Rhizobium sp. N324: one gene and its partner. Each later gene encodes a partner of the first gene's protein in a complex. Links are inferred from orthologs where the notes say so. Each region holds a gene or a part of one and is shown on either strand. Other genes may lie near its edges. The genes, in order: AMK05_RS00840 and dnaN.

Region 1 (8,592 bases):
GCTCGGGCCTCGGCTCCGCCTTCATCGAATGGGCGATCGGGGAATGCGCCGCGCGCGGCTGCGGCCTCGTGCAACTTACCTCGGACAAGACGCGGGCGGATTCGATTCGCTTCTACGAGAGGCTCGGTTTCGTGGCGAGCCACGAAGGGCTGAAGCGCACGCTCTGAACAACTACTTCAGCTTGCCCTTCATCGTCGCCTCGGGAAAGCAGGTCGGCGTCATGCCGTTCTTCGCCTGCCATTCACCGATCGAACGCCGGGTCTTGTAACCCGGCAGGCCGTCGGGGCCGCCGACATCGTAGCCCTGCCGCTCCAGCGCCTTCTGCATGGCGGCGACATCGGAGCGCAGCATCTTGCCGACATCGCCCCATCGGCCTTGAAAGGCGCCGCCATTATAGGCGATCCGATCGGCGAGATTGCCGATATAGAGCGCGTAGAGATCGGAATTATTATATTCCTTGATGATATAGAAATTCGGCGTGACGATGAATTCGGGCCCGTCACGGCCGGCCGGCACCAGCATCATGCTTTGCGCTTTTAGCTCGCCGGCGGGAAAGCCCTTGCCGGAGATGCGGTCGATGCCGAGCGAGGCCCAGTGCGACAGCGGCTTTGCCAGATCCGGCCCCTCCTGGGCGCAGGAGACCGCCGCTGGTATCGACACCTCGAAGCCCCAGTCGCGGTCGCGCTGCCAGCCCTTCTTGACCAGATAGTTGGCGATCGAGGCAAGCGTATCCGGCACCGAAGTCCAGATATTGCGGTGGCCGTCGCCGTCGAAATCGACCGCATATTTCAGATAGCTCGTCGGCATGAACTGCGGCTGGCCGAGCGCGCCGGCCCACGAACCCTTGAACTCGGCAGGCGTCACGTCGCCGCCGTCGAGAATATGCAGCGCCGCCATCAGTTCGGTGCGGAACATCTCCTTGCGCGTCGACATGAAGGCCTTGGTCGCCAGCACCTCGATCGCCGGATTCGGGATCTTCGCAGCGCCGAAGCCGGTCTCCCGGCCCCAGATGGCCAGCACGATCGAGCCCGGCACGCCATAGGTCTTCTCGATCCGCTTCAGCGTCGAGCCATATTGCGCGGCAAAGCCGCGCCCGGTTGCGGCAAGCCTCTTCAGATGGTCCTCGTTGAAATAGGGACCGGGCGAGGAAAACTCCGCCTGCGTCTGCTTCTGCTCCTTCGGTGGCGGGAAACCAGGCGGGGCGAGATCGGGCAGGTTCCAGTTCAGCTCAATGCCGGAGAAGGCCGCCTTGAAGGTCTTCTCGGAAATACCGTTCGCTTTCGCCTCGGGCCAGAGATCCTTCTGCACCCAGGTCTCGAACTGCGCCTCGACGTCGGCTTTCGAAGGGGCTGCATATGAGGGGAGAGGGAGGACGGCGGTCATTATCGCCAATGCGAGTATCCGCAGCCGTCGTGGAACACCCCCCTCTGTCCTGCCGGACATCTCCCCCACAAGGGGGGAGATCGGCTGGGGGCACCCTCTCGTCCGAACCAAACGCTGCAGATCGCCGCCGCCTGGCACGCGGTCAAGATTTCGCGACGCCGGTGAAACTTGCCGATCTCCCCCCTTGTGGGGGTCCGAAGGACGGGTCGAGACCCGCGGCTCGACCCCGGGCCCGGCAGGGCAGAGGGGGGTATCTTTCGACATATACAAATCCCTCATATCACCGTCCGCGCCCGAAGGGCCGCCGCCAGCGTGCCCTCGTCGAGATAATCGAGTTCGCCGCCGACCGGCACGCCATGCGCCAGCCGGGTGATCTTCACCTCAAGCCCCTGCAATTGGTCGGTGATGTAATGCGCGGTCGTCTGTCCCTCGACGGTGGCGTTGACCGCGATGATCAGCTCCCGGATGCCGCCTTCGCCGATCCGGTCGATCAGGCCGCGAATATTCAGATCGTCGGGCCCGATCCCGTCGAGCGGCGACAGCGTGCCGCCGAGCACGTGATAGGCGGCGTTCATCGCGCCGGCCCGCTCCAGCGCCCAGAGGTCGGAGACGTCTTCGACGACGATGATGATGGATTGATCGCGCTGCGTGTCGGTGCAGACGGTGCAGGGATCGACGGTATCGACATTGCCGCAGCGCGAGCAGATCTTCACCTTGTCGTAAGCCTCGCCCATCGCATTCGACAGTGGCCCCAGCAACTGGTCCTTCTTCTTGATAAGGTGCAGTGCAGCCCGGCGCGCCGAGCGCGGCCCGAGGCCCGGCACCTTTGCCAGAAGCTGGATGAGTTTTTCGATTTCGGGGCCGGTGACTCGTTTTGCCATGCGCCGTTCTTAACTGATATGCAGCGAAAACGGAATCGCGGAAGGATCGGCCGTCCCATGAAAATCCAGGCGCTATGCATCGGCAATCCGGAACGGCTGCCGGGCAAGAGCTACAAGACCGGCATCTTCAAACATGCCGTCAACGGCGCGGTGATGATCGATGCCGAAGGGCTGGTCGGCGATGCCATCTGCAACCGCAAACACCATGGCGGCGTCGACCAGGCCGTCTATATCGAGGGATCGCTGACGCTCGATTGGTGGACGCAGCAACTCGGCCGTCCGTACGAGTCAGGCACGTTCGGCGAAAACATGGTGATCTCAGACCTCGACAATCGCGACGTTGCCGTCGGCGACCGGTTCGTCTCAGGCGATCTCGTCCTCGAGGTCAGCGCCTGCCGCATTCCCTGCGCCACCTTCGCCGCCAGGATGGCCGATCCGAAATTCGTCAAACGTTATACCGTGGCCGCCCGTCCCGGCATCTATTGTCGCGTCATCCGCGGCGGCGTCGCCGAAGCCGGAATGCCGGTGGAGCATCAGTCCTTTCCCGGCGAAAAAGTCACAATGGCGGAACTGATGGAAACTTTTGGCCGACGGCTTTCGGAGGCGGACCGGGCGCGATATCTCGCTGCTCCTATTCACTACAAGTTGCGCGCGATGCTTGACGCGCAACGGTAGGCGCAGGCTTGCCGGTGCGTCGCGAACGCGATTGTTACATCGTCCATCGCAACAGTGGTGAAAGTAAAGATTGAATCGCCGGCTGTCAGAACGGCAGCTTGAAACCGGGTGGAATCGGCAGGCCGGCGGTCAGTGCCTTGGTCTTTTCGGCGGCGAGCGCCTCGGCCTTGTCCTTGGCGTCCTTGTGGGCGGCGACGATCAGGTCCTCGAGGATCTCGACATCGTCTTCCTTGAACAGCGACGGGTCGATCTTCAGGCTCTTCAGCTCGCCCTTGCCCGAGATGACGGCGGTGACGAGGCCGCCGCCCGCCTTGCCTTCGGCCGTGAGCTCGGCGATCTCCGCCTGCATCTGCTCCATCTTGGCCTGCATTTCCTTGACTTTGCCCATCATGCCCATGATGTCGCGCATCGTCTCGCTCCTTCTTGAAATCAGAATTCTATATCGTCGCCGGGCAGGATATCACCGTCTTCCGATTCGGCGGCGGCAGGCGGCGTCGCCTCTTCCGCTTCTTCCTCGGGCGTCGGCGCCCTGACGCGCACGTCGATGATCTTGGCGCCCGGAAACTGCGCCAGGATCGCCGCGACATCCGGGTCCTGGCGGGCATCGCTGACGCGCTGTTGCTGTGCCTTGGCTTCCGCCTCCACCATCGTCGGTCCGCCTTCTTCGCGGCTGGTGCTGACGATCCAGTGGATGCCCGTCCATTCCTTCAGTTTGACGGCAAGCTCGTTCAGCAGCGTGCCCGGTGCGCCCTCGGTGAGGTTCACATCCAGCCGCCCGGATTCGATGCGGACGGGCCGCACGAAGTTGCGCACCAGTGCCTTCAGCTTGACGTCCCGTTTTTCGGCGGCGAGATCGACGATATCACTGATCGAATTGACCGGGACGAGCGGCTTCGGTGTCTCCGCCGGTTTCGTCTCGATCCGGCCGACTGGCATGGTCTCCGGCTGGCTGCTGGGCACGGCGCGCAGCATCGCCACCGGCGCGGACGCCTGCGGCTTGCCGGGCGCGATTTCCGGCGCGCGCGCCGCGACGCTGCTTTGATAGGGAACGCGCGTGCCGCCGCCGCCATTGCCGGAAGGCGGGGAGGCGGGCCGCGGGCCGGCATTGTCGGCGGAAAATTCGGCAAGCCGCCGCGCTGCATCCTCGGGCGCCGGCAGATGCGCCGCATGCGTGAGCCGGATCAGCACCATTTCGGCCGCACCCGCCGTCCGCGACGAGCCTTCCGTTTCCGGAATGCCCTTCAGCAGCATCTGCCAGATGCGCGACAGCGTCGTCACCGCGACGCCCTTGGCGAATTCCGCCGCCTTGGTGCGCTCGACTTCGCTGAGCGAAGGGTCGTTTGCCGCATCCGGCACATATTTCAGCCGCGTCACCAGATGGGTGAAATCGGCAAGATCGGTCAGCACCACCACCGGATTGGCGCCGGCCTCGTACTGGCTCTGAAATTCGCCGAGGGCTGCGGCCACATCACCCTTGACGACATGCTGGAACAGATCGACGATCCGGGCGCGGTCGGCAAGGCCGAGCATCCCGCGCACGGCTTCCGCCTGCACGGCGCCGGCGCCATGGGCGATCGCCTGGTCGAGCAGCGACAGGCCGTCGCGCGCCGAGCCTTCGGCCGCGCGTGCGATCATTGCCAGCGCATCCGGTTCGGCCTCGATGCCTTCCTTGGCGGCGATCGTCGAAAACAGCCCGACGAGATCCGACGCGCTGATGCGGCGCAGGTCGAAGCGCTGGCAGCGCGACAGCACCGTGATCGGCACCTTGCGGATTTCGGTGGTGGCGAAGATGAATTTCACATGCTCAGGCGGCTCTTCGAGCGTCTTCAGCAGGCCGTTGAAGGCCTGCGTCGAGAGCATGTGCACTTCGTCGATGATATAGACCTTGTAACGCGCCGAAACCGGGCGGTAGCGCACCTGCTCGATGATCTCTCTTATATCGTCGATACCGGTATGGGAGGCCGCGTCCATCTCGATCACGTCGACATGCCGGCCTTCCATGATCGCCTGGCAGTGCTCGCCGGGGGTGCGAAGGTCGATCGTCGGTTTGTCGATCTCCGACGTCTTGTAGTTCAGCGCCCGCGCCAGGATGCGTGCCGTCGTCGTCTTGCCGACGCCGCGCACGCCGGTCAGCATATAGGCCTGGGCGATGCGGCCGGTCTCGAAGGCATTGGTCAGGGTGCGGACCATCGGCTCCTGGCCGACCATCAGGTCCGTGAAATCCTTGGGGCGGTATTTGCGAGCCAGCACCCGGTATCCGGTGCCCGTCGAGGCGGCATCTTTTGATTGTCGCTCGGTGTCGCTCATCGCCCTGCTTGTCGCCCGGATCGTCGGGCACTTCGTGGAGAGAAGGTGGGAGGCTGGCACGATGACCCGTGCCGGGCTCGTTAGGGCTGCTTCCTTCCGGACCTGACCCGGTTGGCGAGTGGCTCGTCCACCACCAACCTCCCGGATGCACATATCGGCAATATCGTCATCAAAAGCAAGCCAACATGCGAAAAAACTGCTAGTCGTTGGAAAACATGGGAGGAATGCCTTTTGAACGGTTTCGTGCTCGACCCCCGGCTGGAAAACGACAGCACCAGCGTCATGGTCACCGGCCTCTGTGATCTCAGATTGTCGAGGGATGCCCGCTGGCCCTGGCTCATTCTCGTGCCGCGCCGGGCCGATATCACCGAAATCTTCGAGCTGACGCCGCTCGACCAGGTGCTGCTCGCCTTCGAGACGGACCTCGTCGCCAAAGCGCTCAAAGAGATCACCGGTGCTGCAAAAATCAATGTCGGGGCTCTTGGCAATATCGTCCGCCAGCTTCATGTTCATGTCATTGCCCGCTTCGAAGGCGACGCCAATTGGCCGGGTCCCGTCTGGGGGTTCGGGCGCGCGGAACCCTACGAGGACGGAAAGAGAGACGAATTCATAGCGAAGCTGCGGGAAGCCCTTTCATCATGAGTCATTCGCTTTTCGATTCGGATGTGCCGCATCCCGAACCCAGCAATCTCACGGCTTTTGCCGCCAATGACCTCAATCGCGATTCCGAGCATCGCGACGAACACTCCGTCGAAAAGGCGCTGGCAAGGGACGGCACGCATATCTTCGCCTTCGCCAGAGACAGGCTGGTGCTGAAGCATGACGGCCAGGTGCTCGATCCGCTTTTTGCCCGCTACGAGCTGCAGGAATTGCAGCCGGATTGGGACGAGACCGTGCTTCTCGGCTACCGCAAATCGGGCGAGCCGCGGCTCGCCGTCCCCGTCGGCATCGACGTCGACGATCTTGCCAGCCATTACAAGCCTGCCGACGGCCGTACTTTGTTTCGCGAAATGCTGATCGACGAGGTGCTGCTCGGCGAATTCGCCCAGGCCGCGAGCCTCATCCGCTGGAATGGCGACAACCGCTTCTGCGGCCGCTGCGGCTCGGCGATGGAGATCCACATCGGCGGCTACAAGCGGGTCTGCGCCGCCTGCGAACACATGATCTTTCCGCGCACCGACCCCGTCGTCATCATGCTGACGATCGACGAGAGCCGCGACCTCTGCCTGCTCGGCCGCAGCCCGCATTTTGCACCTGGCATGTATTCCTGCCTCGCCGGCTTCGTCGAACCCGGCGAGACCATCGAGAACGCCGTGCGCCGCGAAACGCTGGAGGAATCGGGCATCCGCACCGGCCGCATCCGCTACCACGCCTCGCAGCCCTGGCCGATGCCGCATTCGCTGATGATCGGCTGTTACGCCGAGGCGAAATCCACCGACATCAGCCGCGACGAGACCGAACTCGAGGATTGCCGCTGGTTCACCCGCGAGGAAACGATCGAGATGCTGGAACGCCCGAGCGCGACTGGCAAGGCCTCGCCGCCGAAAGGCGCGATCGCCCACCGCCTGATGCGCGACTGGGTGGAGTGGAAGCGCTAACACCATGCCGGTCGCCCGCTCGGAACGGCTGCTGACGCTGCTCCAGACGCTTCGGCGTTACCGGCGGCCGGTGACCGGCACCGTGCTTGCCGAGGAGACCGGCGTCAGCCTGCGTACGCTCTATCGCGACATTGCCAGCCTGCAGGCCCAAGGGGCGATGATCGAAGGCGAAGCCGGGATCGGCTACGTGCTGAGGCCGGGCTTGATGCTGCCACCGATGATGTTCTCCGAGGAGGAACTGGAAGCGCTGGTCCTCGGCTCGCGCTGGGTCGCGCGCGCCGCCGAACCGCGCCTGGCCGGCGCCGGCGCCGATGCGCTGGCCAAGATAGCCGCGGTGCTGCCGGCCGATATGCGGGAGATGATCGATTCGGCCGCCCTTTTCGTCGGCCCCAAGCGCCGGGACGAGGACAAGGCTGACGTTTCGGCGATCCGCCGGGCGATCCGTCTGGAGCGTATTCTCGAACTGCACTATGGCGACGAGCAGGGTCGAATTTCGCGCCGCCGCGTCTGGCCTTTCGCACTCGGCTATTTCGAGCATGTGCGGGTCCTCATGGCCTGGTGCGAGTTGCGCCAGGACTTCCGCCATTTCCGCACCGACCGCATTATCGACATGACGCTGCACGAGGTGCGTTATCCGCGCCGCCGAACGGTTCTCCTCAAGGAATGGCGCGAGCAGGACGTGCCGCTCGAGAACTGAAACGCTGCTGCCATAAACTGTCAGCAGTCGGCGTTATCATCAGTACCAGTCCACTACAGCGCCGCGCGTCTTTGGACGCGCAAAGGACGCTGTAGCATCCAAGGTTCCGCGCATCGTGCCGATGCGCTAGGGAAGGAGTACTGATCATGGCAATGCCTCCCGCCATCCATTTCGCCAACGAGCGTTTTACCGCTGAGACCTTTGCCGATGTGATTTCGGCCGAAACTTTTGCCGACGCCCACCAATCGGCGCGCTCCGGCTTGCTGCGACTGGTCATCGGCTTTCTCCGGAATCCCAGGGGAAGCCGCCCGAAACTCGATCTGGAATCGACACCGGATTCCTTGAAGCGCGACCTCGGCTTCATGGATGGGCGCGGCCCGCGCCGCGAGAATCGTTTTCCAGTCTAAATTCATCACCATTGACATTCCACCGGACGAAAACGGGGCGCCGCAGTTGCAGCGCCCCCACATCCTGCTGCCATCCATTGGCAGCAGCCGGGTCCGTCGTCCCTACCATTTCACATCAACGGGAGAGCCGAAAATGCCCAGCCCCAACCTGATAATCCTTTACGTCAAGGACCCCGGCGAAAGCGCCAGCTTCTACCGCAACCTCCTGAACCGAGAACCGGCCGTGGAAGCGCCGAATTTCGTTGCCTTTCCACTCGAGGGCGGCTTCACCCTCGGCCTCTGGCGGCGCAGCAAGGTCGAGCCGCAGCCCTCCGCCATCGGCAACCGCGGCGAAGTGGCGTTCATGGTGGCGGGGGAAAATGCCGTCGCCCGGCAGTATGAGGATTGGCGCGGCCGCGGCCTGCCGATCGCCCAGGAACTGACCGAACTGGATTTCGGCCCGACCTTCGTCGTGCTCGACCCGGACGGTCATCGACTGCGCGTCTGTGAGCCGGATAAATAATACTGATGTTGTGCCCGGAATGTGCAGCGCTTCCGGGCACATGCATAGAACAAAGACCTAAAGCAGGCCTCGCATCGCATGCCCCGTGTAGACGCCGAGGATGCGCACCTTCTCGGAGAAGAACCGCAGCTCCTCCAAGGCC
Region 2 (8,509 bases), 180 kb from region 1 along the record:
CGGATATTCGCGCGGGCCGTGCGTAAAATCTTCGAATCCGGCGCGCCGCCGCCCTGATCTGATGTCATCTGCAACTTGTAGACCCGCTCGCGGGCGAGCGGCTTGGTCACGTCGTTTTCCATCTTCTGCATGAACCACTCGCTCAGCCGGCGGATTTCCGCCCGCTGGAAAGGGTCCTCGGCGAGCAGCCGCCGGTCGCGCTTCAACACGCCATGCGTCTCATCCAGGTATTCGGAAATGACGGTCGCGCCGCAGAGCGCCCGCATGCTGTCGTCGACATAAACAGGCAGCGTGCCGGCCGGGTTGAGCGCCAGGAAATCCCTGCGTTTCTCCCATGTCTGCTCCTCGATCAGATCCGCCTGATAGCCGTATTCGGCCAGGATCAGCCGGACGAAGCGAGATGCGGATGACATGGGATGATGATAAAGCGTGGGCATCGATACTCGAGCTTCGTGATTGCTGTTACAGGACTGTGTGGCAGCTCAGTTATAGCGCCCTAGTCATGACTCATTGGTTGAAGCTATAGGAGCTTGGCCCCGCCAATACAAGCGAATCGGATTTTACGCCATCTGACAATGGCGAGATACGGTCTAACGAACGAATGGAAGCGGCGGCCTGATCGACCCAAGCGGTCAGGCCCGACCGACCTTTAAACGGAGACAATGTATGGATTATATCAATGCTGCGCTTCTCGGTATCATCGAGGGGATTACCGAATTTCTGCCGATCTCGAGCACCGGCCATCTGATCATTGCGGAGCAATGGCTCGGCCACCGGTCGGACATGTTCAACATCGTCATCCAGGCCGGCGCCATCCTCGCCGTCACCATCATCTACTGGCGTCGGCTGCTGGATCTGGTGCTTGGCTGGCGGGAGCCTGAGAATCGCGATTATGCCGCCAAGCTGATCGTCGCCTTTCTCATCACTGCGATTCTCGGACTTATCGTCAAAAAGCTCGGCTTCGAACTGCCGGAGACCGCGACGCCGATTGCCTGGGCGCTGATCATCGGCGGTTTCTGGATGATCTTTGCCGAATGGGCTGCGGCACGCAAAGCCCCCCATAAGGAGATCACCTGGCTCGTCGCCATCCTGGTCGGCATCGCCCAGATCGTCGCCGGTGTCTTCCCGGGAACCTCGCGCTCCGGCGCCACGATCTTCGTCGCCATGCTGGCCGGCACCGGCAACCGCGCCGCAGCAACCGAATTCGCCTTTCTCGTCGGCATTCCCACCATGTATGCGGCGAGCGGCTATGAATTGCTGAAGACCTTCAAGGATGGCGGCGCGGCAAACGAAGACTGGACCGCACTCGGCATCGCCTTCGTCGTTTCCACCATCGTCGCGTTCATCGCCGTCAAATGGCTGCTGGCCTATATCAGAAGCAACCGGTTCACGCTGTTTGCCGTCTACCGCATCATTCTCGGCGTGTTGCTGCTCGGCATGGCCGCAACCGGCTTGATCGGCTGAGGCATCCCAACGCATTTGCATTCGCGCCGCGCCCCGGCGCGAATGCAATTTGCCGCGTCGAGCTTGCGGGCAGGCATGCGATTGCCAGCTGAGGGCGCCGTCAGATAACAATAAAAAGAGGTAGGTGCCTGCTGCTGTTTTGAAGCGGGCAAGACCGGGCGTTCATTATGGAGCGTCCTGCTTCAGGCGCTCCGACCGCTACGTGTCTTTATGAAAGATGCCGGCGGGAGGCCGGCCTTTCGTCAATGGCTGATCGAAGCCGTCGAGCAAGGATCGACGCCGTAGGCCGGCGAACAGCCGCCCTTCACTGCTGCGACCGAGCCGGACGCAACGAAGGAGCCTGCGAGGATAACCAGCGCCGCACACGCAAACAGGAGCGCGATTGACTTGCCCATCGAGAAATGCCTTTCACAGTGATTGCCGCACGCGATCCCAAGCGTTGAGTCCGTTGGAAGACGCGCGGGCTTGGTAGTCAGTGGAATGGCAAATAGCAATAAACGTTCCTGCTAAATTTGGCGTTAATTCCACAAAATTTCCGATGCGTCTTTTATGCAACGGCACTTGGTCTGACTGGCACAACAACATTTCAAACTTGCGCCGGCTTTGCTTGAACCGGCAAAAGAAAACGCCGTCCGCGGCATGCGCGAACGGCGTCGTTCCGACGGTTCAACAAATTGGTCAGGCGGCCTTGCCGGTGCCGGTATACTGGCCGTGCGGACGATAATGCACAAGATAGGAGCCGAGCACCGATGCGGCCATGGTCGGCGCAATGCCGAGGCCCTGCAACGTACGACCTTCCGCCTCGGCCGCAGCGGAAACGATGTTGTCGTGCTTCAGCATGCGCACCTGATCCGGCGTGACCGGCGGCGTTATGAAGGGGATCAGCGACGCGATGCTGCCGATCATCGACGCTATACCGAAGGGCAGGGAGACCAGCGGGTTTTTGCGGCACGTCACCTTCAGCATCGTCTCGAGACATTCGCGGAAGCTCAGCACCTCGGGCCCGCCAAGCTCATAGACCTTGCCACCGGCGACCTTGCCGTCGACGGCGCGGGCGACGGCCTCGGCGACATCCTCGACATAGACGGGTTGGAATTTCGTTTTGCCGCCGCCGATGAGCGGCAGGACCGGCGACATGCGGGCCATGTCGGCAAACTTGTTAAAGAAGCTGTCCTCCGGGCCGAAGACGATCGACGGGCGGAAGATCACCGCATCGGGCTTGACGGAGAGTATGGCGGTTTCGGCGCGGCCCTTGGTGCGGCCATAGCCGGACTCGGACTGGGCATTGGCGCCGATGGCTGAAATATGGGCGAGCGTGGCGCCAACGCCGCGTGCCGCTTCAGCAACCGCGCGCGCGCCGAATTCCTGCACGGCGTCGAAGGTGTTGCGGCCGGTCTCGTGCAGAATGCCGACGCAGTTGACGACATGATCGGCACCGTCGACGGCGCGGTCGATCGAATTGCGATAACGCAGGTTTGCCTGGACGAAGGAGATCTGCCCGACATTGCCGAGCGGCTGCAGGAAACCGGCGAGATCGGGACGGCGCACGGCGACGCGGATGCGATAGCCGCGTTTGGCGAGCGCCCGAACGACGTGCCTGCCCACGAAGCCGGACCCTCCGAACACGGTGACGAGCGGCGGCAGGTTGGCAAGGGTCATGGCAGGTTCCTCGAAAGGCTTGGCAGGATGCTGTATCGGCACCGTCTTAGCCCAATCCCGGCGCGACGGGAAGGCCTCTCGCACCGTCAGTTTTTGCGAATGCGAACTCGCCTGACGCATCGTGCGAAAGGACGCATGGCGCTCTAGATGCCTTCGACGACGACCATCTCCGCATCCGCCACTTCCTGGCGGATTTTGGCGGCGATCTGGTATTCCGGTGAATTGTAGCAGTCGACCGCATGCTGCATCGAGGGGAATTCGATCACCACGTTGCGGGCGCGCGCCTTGCCCTCGAGTTCGGTCAAGGCGCCGCCGCGTGCCAGGAAATTTGCGCCGTATTTTTCGAAGGCGGGCTTCGCCGCCGCCACATAATCCTTGTAGCGCTCGGCATCGCGAACATCGACGCGGGCGATCCAATATCCCTTAGCCATGGTCTTCTCCCTTTTGCGTTGCTGTCTGTCAGCGGTTTGCCGGCCAGCGCGCGGCAACCATTTCGTTGAGCACGGCGCGAGCGGCATGCCGGGGATCGGGCGCCTTGACGATCGGCCGGGCAACGACGAGATGCGTCGCCCCCGCCTTCAGCGCATCGAACGGCGTCATCACCCGCTTCTGGTCGCCATGCTCGCTGCCCGTCGGGCGAATGCCGGGCGTGACGATCGCCATGTCGGGTCCGACGATCTCGCGCACCTCGGCCGCCTCGGCCGCCGAGCAGACGATGCCGCCCATGCCGGCGGCGCGCGCCTGCCCGGCGCGGCGCAGCACCAGGCTGTGCGGATCCTGGCTGTAGCCGGCGTCGGCAAGGTCTTCGGCATCCATCGAGGTCAGCACGGTGACGCCGAGCAGGCAGAGGCCGGAGCCGGCGGCCGCCTCGACCGCGGCCTTCATCGCCTTGGGATAGGCATGCAGCGTCAGCATCGACATGCCCATCTTGGCAATGTTCTCGACGCCTGAGGCAACGGTGTTGTCGATGTCGAGCAGCTTCATGTCGAGGAAGATCTTCTTGCCGCTTGCCGCAAGATCGCGGGCAAATTCCAGCCCGCCGGCAAAGACCAGCTGATAGCCGATCTTATAGAAGAGAATGTCGTCGCCGAGCATGGAAACCAGTTTTTCCGCTTCGCCGATCGTTGGAACATCCAGGCCGACGATCAGCCGCTCGCGTGCGTCCATTTCAAGTCACCCCCGCCAGTCTTCGATGGGTGTCCAGTCGCATGTCAGGGCCAGATCCGCAAGGCCGAAAGCATAGAGATTGCCGCCGCCGCCCGGCTGGTCGCGGTCGCGGCCGATCGGTCTGCCGGCCAGGTGGCATTTGAGCAGCGTGCCGACGCCGCCATGGCCGACGAAGGCGATCGGGGCTGCCGCATCATGTGTGGCAAGAACGGTCTTCACCGCCGTAACGATGCGGGCCTGCGCGTCGACGGCGCGCTCCCAGCCTTTGAAGCTTTCTTCCGGATGGGCGAAGAACCAGTCGGCCGCTTCCTCGAATTGCGGCGGCGGCAGGAAGCCGGTGGCCGAACGGTCGTTCTCGTGCATGCCGTGGACGATCTCGATCGTCACGCCGGAGGCTGCCGCCAGAATTTCGGCCGTCTCGATCGCCTTGGTCTCGTCGCTGGAGATGATGCGCCGCAATTGCCGCACCCAGCCGCTCTCGGCGGCTTTGCGCGCCCGCGCCGCGCCGAGATCGGAAAGCCCCCATTTCGGCACCGGCACATTGGCGTCGATCCTCACCTGCGGATGGGTGATATAGAGCCCGAACATCAGCCGCGCCTGTAGATCCAGAGCTGCGCTGGCGGAATGTTGCGCATGACGAAGTCGAAATGCTGAATATGGTAGCGGTCGGGATTGGCGGCGATCGGCGAGATCGCGCCATAGGAGATCTGCACCACCGGCCGCCCCGGCGGCAGGCGGTCGAGCAGGCTTTCGAGCAGCGAGACGCGCATCGCCATCGGGAAGTTCAGGAGCGGAATGCAGGAGATGACACAATCGAACGTCCGGTCGCCGAATGCACCCAGCGTCGCCTGCAGATCGAAGGCATCGCCATTGATGAAGTGGACGCCGGGATAGGCGCGCTGCAGATGCTGGTGGAAATCCGTCGAATATTCGATCGCCACCAGATTGTCCGGCTTCACGCCGCGGCCGAGGATCGCCTTGGTGATGGCGCCCGTGCCCGGGCCAAGCTCCAGCACCGGCAGCCCGGAATGCATGTCGATGACGCTTGCCATGCGCTTGGCGGTGATCGACGAGGTCGGCACGATCGAGCCGACCGTCTTCGGCCCCTGCATCATGCCCCGGAAGAAACGAATTTCCTCATCGAATTTCTTGCCGAAGTGTTCCTTGACCTTGACCCTTAAGCGCATTCTCCACCCATCCGCATGTTGATCGATTGTCTTAGTATGCCGCTTGTCGCTGTCGGGACAAGGATTTTCGCAACAAGGACATCGGCATCAACAACTCATGCGGCTTTCGGCGCCGATCGCGGCACGAGACCGGCAAGCCTTTGGCTGAGATGCTCGGCGTCGACAGGCGCGCGCAGCTTCTTGTCGGTATTGTCGAAATAGAGATAGACGTCGCGGCCCTTGTTGGACGCTGCGAGCGGCGCCAGCACCCGCGTCGCATTTTTCGGTTCTCCGCCGGTTGCCCAGGCGCGGACGCGTTCGGCCCATAGGTCGAGTGCCTCGTCCTCATAGCCGCTGACATAGAGTTGTTCGGAACCATGTAGGCGGCAATAAACGAAATCGGCGGTGATATCCATCAGCAATGGCCATTCCACCGTGTCGGCGCAGACGAGGGCGACATTATGTCGCCGGAGCATCTCGATGAAGGCAGGAGAGCGGAAGCTGTCGTGGCGGATTTCCAGCGCGTGGCGGAGCGGCTGATCGCCGTCGCTTCGAAGCCAGGCGCGGCCTTTGACGTGCCCGTCATGCCGCTTGGCGAGTGCTTCAGCCGCATCGCGGTGCTGCGGCAGCAGCGCCAGGAAATTTTCGAAAAGATCGGGGTCGAAGGCCATGTTCGGCGGGAATTGCCAGAGGATCGGCCCAAGCTTGGGGCCAAGCCGCAGCAGGCCGGAGGCGAGAAAATTGGCGAGCGCCGTCTCGATCTCGCGCAGCCGCAGCATATGGGTGATGAAGCGCGGCCCCTTGACCGCGAAGACGAAATTCTCGGGTGTTTCGTCGCGCCAGCGGCCGAAGCTGTCCGAACGCTGCAGGCTGTAGAAGGTGCCGTTGATCTCGATCGACGGGAAGCGCCGGGCGGCATAGGAAAGTTCCTGCTTCTGCGGCAGGCCTTCCGGATAGAATTGGCCGCGCCAGGGCGCATAGGTCCAGCCGGATACGCCGATGCGCACCGTTCCCGTCTTTTTCGTCATCGGATCCTCCGTTTTTACGGGAGGAGCAATCCTCCGCTTAACAGGAGGAAAAACGGAGCCGGGCGGCCTTCGTTCCCGTCAGACGCGCATCGGCATCAGCACGTAGAGCGCATCGTCGCCCGCCGTGTCGCGGATCAGCGTCGGCGAGCCGGCATCGGCCAGCAGGAAGATCGCTTGCTCGCCGGAAAGCTGCGCGGTGATGTCGAGCAGGTATTTGGCATTGAAGCCGATTTCCATCGCATCCGTATCGTAACCGACGGCGACTTCCTCGGTGGCGCTGCCGGAATCCGGATTGTTGACGGTCAGCATCAGCTGCCCTTCGGACAGTGCCAGCTTCACGGCGCGGCCTCGCTCGGACGAAATGGTGGAAACACGGTCGACGGCCTGCGCGAAGGTCGTGCAATCGACGCGCATTTCCTTGTCGTTGCCCGTCGGGATGACCCGCTGGTAATCCGGGAAGGTGCCGTCGATCAGCTTCGAGGTCATGACGATCGAGCCGATGGTCAGTCGGATCTTGGCATCGGAGACCTCGACGGTCACCGTCACCTCCGGATTGTCGACCAGCTTCTGCAATTCTCCCACAGTCTTGCGCGGAATGATGATGCCGGGCATGCCTTCCGAGCCGGAGGGCGCATCGACATCGGCGCGTGCCAGCCGGTGGCCGTCGGTGGCGACCGCCCTGAGCTTCAGGTCGCCATTGCTCTCGATCGTGTGGAAGAAGATGCCGTTGAGATAATAGCGCGTCTCCTCGGTCGAGATCGCAAACTGTGTGCGGTCGATCAGCATCTTCAGGTCGGTCGCCTTCAGCTTGAAGGAATGCGTGAAGGTGCCGGCGGTCAGATCGGGAAAGTCGGATTCCGGCAGGCACTGCAGCGAGAATTTCGAGCGGCCGGACTGCACGGTCATCGAGCCGCCGTCGGTGCTGGTGGCGAGCAGCACTTCCGAGCCGTCGGGAAGCTTGCGCACGATATCGTAGAGAAGATGGGCCGGAACGGTGGTGGCGCCTGCTTGTTCGACGCTGGCCGGCGTCGCCTCGGTGATTTCGAGGTCGAGGTCGGTCGCCTTCATGTCGAGGTTCTGGCCGTCGGCCTTCAGCAATACGTTGGACAGGATCGGGATCGTGTTGCGACGTTCGACCACGCGGTGCACGTGGTTCAGCGATTTCAACAGGTTTGACCGCTCAATAGTAATACGCATGGAATGCTACCGCTTTCGACCGTGACTGTCCGGGCGCATCGAGCACCCGAAGAATGCTTTCCCGGCCTGAGACCGGAGGAGTGGACGGGCAAAATGGCAGACTTCAGCATCGGATTGCAAGAGGCATGGAGAGCCAAGCGCCTGCATTTGCGGTTTTCCCGGGCAATTCTCACAGAAATCCGAACCCTTGCCGAAGCCGTGCCGCTCGCCCATAAAGGCGCGACGACGGCGGGACGAAAGCAAATGGCATGAATGAGGAAACGACAGAGCAGGCCGCCACCCGGCGAAGCTTCCGCCTGCACAATATGGCGGTACCGGCGCGGCCGCTGGAACCGGCGCTCTATCTGGTCGCCACCCCGATCGGCAATCTCGGCGATATCACGCTGCGGGCGCTGGAAACACTGGCCGGCGCCGATGTGCTCGCTTGCGAGGATACGCGCGTCACCCGTGTGCTGCTCGACCGCTACGGCATCCAGAACCGCCCCTTCGCCTATCACGAATACAATGCCGACGAGGCCGGCCCGCGGCTCCTCCAGGCGCTGGAGGCCGGCCGCTCGGTGGCACTGGTGTCGGATGCCGGCACGCCGCTGGTCTCCGATCCCGGCTATCGGCTGGCGCAGCAGGCGATTACGGCAGGTTACCGCGTCATTCCCATTCCCGGCGCCTCGGCTCCGCTTGCAGCCCTTGTCGGCTCCGGCCTGCCGAACGACGCCTTTCTGTTCGCCGGCTTCCTGCCGGTCAAGGACAAGGCCCGCCGCGACCGTCTCGGCGAACTTGCCGCGGCCCCCGCGACACTGATCTTCTTTGAATCGCCGCATCGCATCGGCG

What was found.
Region 2: the proteins of AMK05_RS00840 (region 1) and dnaN are in contact, whole or in part, in a cryo-EM structure (PDB 8GIZ), measured with the Escherichia coli proteins. The link is inferred for Rhizobium sp. N324 from one-to-one orthologs.

What each region holds. Positions count from the first base shown.
Region 1 is NZ_CP013630.1:180,608-189,199, forward strand. The notes cover bases 2,808-5,777. They hold AMK05_RS00840 (DNA polymerase III subunit gamma/tau), read right to left. Parts: upstream 5,247-5,777; coding sequence 3,369-5,246; downstream 2,808-3,368. Other genes in these bases: AMK05_RS00830 (MOSC domain-containing protein), read left to right, coding at 2,808-2,939; AMK05_RS00835 (YbaB/EbfC family nucleoid-associated protein), read right to left, coding at 3,025-3,348; AMK05_RS00850 (HIT domain-containing protein), read left to right, coding at 5,478-5,777. Outside these bases: AMK05_RS00815 (GNAT family N-acetyltransferase), read left to right, coding at 1-167; AMK05_RS00820 (lytic murein transglycosylase), read right to left, coding at 172-1,443; recombination mediator RecR, read right to left, coding at 1,659-2,264; more of AMK05_RS00830, read left to right, coding at 2,322-2,807; more of AMK05_RS00850, read left to right, coding at 5,778-5,888; nudC (NAD(+) diphosphatase), read left to right, coding at 5,885-6,844; AMK05_RS00860 (helix-turn-helix transcriptional regulator), read left to right, coding at 6,849-7,541; AMK05_RS00865 (hypothetical protein), read left to right, coding at 7,688-7,948; AMK05_RS00870 (VOC family protein), read left to right, coding at 8,082-8,450; AMK05_RS00875 (prephenate dehydratase), read right to left, coding at 8,508-8,592. UniProt on the Escherichia coli protein: Part of the beta sliding clamp loading complex, which hydrolyzes ATP to load the beta clamp onto primed DNA to form the DNA replication pre-initiation complex.
Region 2 is NZ_CP013630.1:354,050-362,558, forward strand. The notes cover bases 5,623-8,509. They hold dnaN (DNA polymerase III subunit beta), read right to left. Parts: upstream 7,682-8,509; coding sequence 6,563-7,681; downstream 5,623-6,562. Other genes in these bases: AMK05_RS01760 (DUF72 domain-containing protein), read right to left, coding at 5,623-6,484; rsmI (16S rRNA (cytidine(1402)-2'-O)-methyltransferase), read left to right, coding at 7,930-8,509. Outside these bases: AMK05_RS01725 (glutathione S-transferase family protein), read right to left, coding at 1-437; AMK05_RS01730 (undecaprenyl-diphosphate phosphatase), read left to right, coding at 667-1,464; AMK05_RS35060 (hypothetical protein), read right to left, coding at 1,707-1,859; AMK05_RS01735 (complex I NDUFA9 subunit family protein), read right to left, coding at 2,143-3,123; AMK05_RS01740 (DUF1330 domain-containing protein), read right to left, coding at 3,267-3,554; pyrF (orotidine-5'-phosphate decarboxylase), read right to left, coding at 3,583-4,290; AMK05_RS01750 (histidine phosphatase family protein), read right to left, coding at 4,297-4,878; phospholipid N-methyltransferase PmtA, read right to left, coding at 4,878-5,477; more of AMK05_RS01760, read right to left, coding at 5,573-5,622. UniProt on the Escherichia coli protein: Confers DNA tethering and processivity to DNA polymerases and other proteins. Acts as a clamp, forming a ring around DNA (a reaction catalyzed by the clamp-loading complex) which diffuses in an ATP-independent manner freely and bidirectionally along dsDNA.